Regions from separate parts of the Chitinophaga sp. CC14 genome, predicted to be linked through region 1. Evidence: riboswitches for the same ligand, from Rfam matches in the RefSeq annotation. Region 1 holds a riboswitch; the other holds the start of a gene.
What was found. A riboswitch is a leader RNA that binds a small molecule or an ion and turns the genes downstream of it on or off. The one in region 1 is predicted to bind thiamine pyrophosphate.
Positions count from the first base shown of each region.

Region 2: linked by a shared signal. The riboswitch ahead of thiS (sulfur carrier protein ThiS) and the one ahead of PV783_RS09490 (TonB-dependent receptor) in region 1 are both predicted to bind thiamine pyrophosphate.

Region 1 is NZ_JARBFY010000002.1:47,830-50,035, forward strand. Features, by position in the region: gene PV783_RS09490 (TonB-dependent receptor) at 1-927, opposite strand, end outside; TPP riboswitch at 940-1,033, opposite strand; gene PV783_RS09495 (single-stranded DNA-binding protein) at 1,167-1,574, shown strand; tRNA gene PV783_RS09500 (tRNA-Met) at 1,686-1,757, shown strand; gene era (GTPase Era) at 1,871-2,206, shown strand, end outside.
Region 2 is NZ_JARBFY010000001.1:887,432-889,637, reverse strand. Features, by position in the region: gene PV783_RS03805 (sterol desaturase family protein) at 1-395, shown strand, start outside; gene PV783_RS03800 (hypothetical protein) at 449-700, shown strand; gene PV783_RS03795 (lipocalin family protein) at 697-1,173, opposite strand; TPP riboswitch at 1,237-1,345, shown strand; gene thiS (sulfur carrier protein ThiS) at 1,398-1,601, shown strand; gene thiC (phosphomethylpyrimidine synthase ThiC) at 1,686-2,206, shown strand, end outside.

The sequences.
Region 1 (2,206 bases):
TTTTCCGGAGAAGACATTGAGCCTGATGGCTGTTTTGGCAGAAACATAGGCGGCGGAAGTATAGAAAGAGCGCAGATCGGAAGTGGCGCGGTCGATATACCCGTCTGATGATATTTTGGAGAGGCGGGCATCAATGGTGAAGTGATCGTTGATGAGGCCGGAACCTGCTTTCACCGTATGTTTCCAGCTATTGAAAGAACCGTAGCTGTTGCTGATTTCGCCGTATGCTTTTTCATTGAATTCGTTGGTGCTGAGGTTCAGCGTGGCGCCAAAAGCGGCGGCGCCGTTGGTGGAGGTACCTACGCCGCGTTGCAGCTGAACGCTGCTAACGGAGGAGGCAAAGTCGGGCATGTTTACAAAAAACGTTCCCTGCGATTCTGCATCGTTTACCGGGATACCATTTACCGTAACGTTGATACGGGTGATATCGGACCCGCGTACACGCATGCCGGTGTAGCCGATACCGGTACCCGCGTCAGAGTTGGTTACCACGCCGGGCTGCTGATCCAGCAGAATGGGCAGATCCTGACCGAGGTTTTGTTTTTTAATATCCGCTGCTGTTAAAGTGGTGTTTACGAAAGGCGAATTTTTACCGGCGCGTAAGCTGCTGATCTCTACCGGCTTTACAAACAGTGCGGTTGTTTCCAGTGCAATGTCCGTCAGTTGCGTGGCATTATTCGCCGTGATGGTAGTAGTAAATGTTTTGAAGCCGATGTAGCTGGCGGTTAAGGGATAGTTTCCTTTTTTAGGAAGATGAATACTGTAGTGGCCTCTGCTGTCGGTAACAGCGCCGGTTTGGTTGACGGAGATGGTAACACCCTCCAGTGGCTGGCCGCTGGCTTTACTGGTAACGGTACCGGTAACCAGGGATTGTGCATGTAAAGCGCCTGCTATAGATAGCAGCACTAATAACATTAGCTGTTTCATTTTAAGTATGTCTGTTTTCTGTTAGTTCATTCCTAACCAGCATTACCTGGTCCAGGTTCATTGGGTGTGATCTCAGCCTGAAAGTAAGGCACCCCATGTGTTGTGTTAATGCAAAGGTATACTTGTATCTATAATAAATCAGAAATTATTTTTTGGGAGAAGGAAAAAGGTGTAATTTTCAGAGATACTTCTCTCAGTCATCTTTCATAAATTTTTAATCATTTAAATCTTTATTTCTGATGATGAAACTTCAGTTTATCGGGCATCTTGGCCGCGATGTAGTGAAAAAAGAAGTCAACGGCGCCACTGTTTTCAATTTTCCGGTAGCGGTAAATGAGCGTTTTAAAAACGCGCAGGGCATACTGGAAGAAAGAACCACCTGGGTGGATTGCTCGCTCTGGGACAAGGCCAATGTAGCTCCTTATTTAACGCAGGGTGTAATGGTGTACGTAGAAGGCGCTCCAAAACTGGAGGCTTATGTGAGTACCGCTACCGGTGCGTTATGCGGGGCCATCAGGCTCCGGGTGTTTTCGCTGCAGTTACTCAGCCGTAAGGATGAGGAAAAGCGGAAGACACCGGTTGCTGAAATGACCGTACCCGAGGCAGAGCCCGTTCAGGAGCAGCCCGCTGACGATCTTCCATTCTAACAATGTATGAAGCATTCCAATATGAAAGCCAACCAGTTACGGTTGGCTTTTTGTGTTTCTTTTAAAAAAGATTTGGAGTGGATTGAAATATTTGTATCTTTGCACCCTCATTGCGAGGTAGAGCAGAGGTAGCTCGTCGGGCTCATAACCCGAAGGTCAGTGGTTCGAATCCGCTCCTCGCTACAAAATAGGACTGAGGAGTCCATAAAAAAGATTAAGAGCCGAAGAAATTCGGCTTTTTTTATTTCGGTAAGTTTGAGTTGTGAAAGCAACATCACCAGGTTTTAAATGTCATCATGCATAAGGCAGGTTTTGTAAATATTTTTGGTAAGCCCAATGCGGGAAAAAGCACGTTGCTGAACGCCATTATCGGCGAGAAGCTGGCTATTATTTCCCCCAAAGTGCAAACCACGCGGCACCGTATTACAGGCGTATTAACGGATCCTGCGTATCAGATCGTTTTTTCTGACACGCCGGGTATCATTGATCCCAAATACAAGCTGCACGAGAAAATGATGGGTGCGGTTAAATCGGCCCTCGAAGATGCGGATGTGGCTTTGCTGATCATGGATTCGAAAGATTCTATGGAAGAAAACCTGGAATTGTTTGATTCACTGAAACTCAAAGTACCC
Region 2 (2,206 bases), on a different contig from region 1:
TAGCCCTCTTTACTGCTATTATGATTCTCGGAGTGCCCTTCTGGATGATCATGTTATACCAGAGCTTATCGGCTTTTATGTCGCAGTTCAATCACGCCAACATCCATTTGCCCAAATGGTTGGATAATGCGCTTAGCTGGGTCATTGTATCGCCGGATATGCATAAGGTACATCATAGCCATTACCAGCCTGAAACAGACGCTAATTATGCCAATATATTTTCTATATGGGATCGCCTCTTCGGCACTTTTGTAAAAGTACCGGATACGCTGGCGATCAGATACGGACTGGATGAATACCAGGACGCCCGCTACCAGGAAATAGGATCCCTGTTAAAAGTGCCCTGGGAACACGATAGGGTGATGAAGGAAAAAATCAGTAGTCAACATAAATAAATACCTATTTGCAAATAATTATTCCTTCACCTGTTTTTTAAATTCGAATATATATGCAACACTCAACAGCATTAACAAAAACAGCCTGTATATCAGCGCTCATCATTGGTGTACTGTCGGCAGCTTTCGCTTTCAGTACCCACACACCTTCCTATGCAGTTACCGCCGGCTCAGTAGCCATAGTAATAGGTCTTGTTTCCCTGTATATAGGAAGAAAAAATATTGACGATATGCAGCTCGCTGCTGCCGGCGTATTTATGGCGGTGGTAGCCTGCCTGGTAGGACTCTGGCAGCTATATAATTAATTGCTTCTATGGTATTTTTCCACGTAGCCTTCGGCGGCTTTTACCGGAAACAATACAAGCGAAGTATCTGACAGCTCTTTTATAATTGTTGTATCCACAATAGTGGAGGTATCTTTTACGCCTTCGGAGTGATTCCACAACAACAAGGTGTCATGTGTCAGCAACCATTTTTCGTATACCAGTGTGTACATGTTAATGGATCTGGCAGTTCCGTTCTTTCTTAGCTGGAAACCCTGTGTTTCCTTGTCCAGGCCCGCTACGGGCTGTATCCACTTTCCTATGAGCTTAGCTGCATCAATATGCAGCGTATCCGCAACAGCAGCAATGCTGTCAGTAATGCCGGCATTACTGCTGTCTGCGATAATACTAACCAGGCTGCTATCATCCTGTAATTCTTCCTTCTCCACCTCCTTCTTACTCTCCTTACAGGCAACCGCCAGTATCAATAAACACATTAAACTGAATCGTACCATAATTTAAAAATACACAATTCATCATTTGTAATGTAATTTTTAAATATTTCCATTACTTTTACATCTACACTTTAGGGGTGTTTATCCAATTAACTAAAAAGGATAAACTGAGATGATACCCTCAGTACCTGAAGCAGTTCATACTGCCGTAGGGAAAAGTAACTGAACCTTTCTCATCTTTCCACATCCTTAAAGTTTATTGTTTCACTTAAATTCCAATTAACATGGAAGTGCATGTAAACAATAAACTTTATGCGGTGCAGCCGGGAACTACCATCGCTGCACTCTTACAGTTTATTCAGATCTCTGCTCAAAAAGGCATTGCAGTGGCCGTCAACAACCAGGTGATACCAAAAACCTCCTGGGAAAACCAACCACTATCTGCAGCCGATAATATTACTATTATCCGGGCTACCCAGGGCGGCTAAACCCTGTATTTCATTTTTCGTATAGTCTTTTCCGTGATCATTATCACGGAACCGGCATTTCTATCTCTAAAAAAACCAGATATCATGCATAATCAGCCCGTGGCACTCAGCCGCACACCCTTTCCTGCCTCAGAGAAAATATATGTGGACGGAACCATCCACCCCGTGAAAGTAGCCATGCGCAAAATAACGCTCACGGATACACGTATTCATGGAAAAAATGGCGATGCCGTTCCCAATGCACCGGTAGTAGTATACGATACCAGCGGCGCCTTTTCAGATCCGGACATTCATATTGATGTAGCTACCGGCATTCCGCGCATCCGTGAAACATGGATCAACGACCGGAAAGACGTGGAGCAACTCCCGGAATACACCAGCCCGTTTGTAAGAGAGCTGATGAAAGAAGGCGGGAAGATGCCGCTCATGAGCCACACACATAAACCCCTGCGTGCGAAACCCGGGCAAAATGTAACCCAGTTGTATTACGCACAACAGGGCATCATTACACCCGAAATGGAATACATCGCCATCCGGGAAAATCAATGTGCTGATCAGCTGTTTGAACAAAACAACGCCCTCTGGCACCAACATAAAGGTCAGAG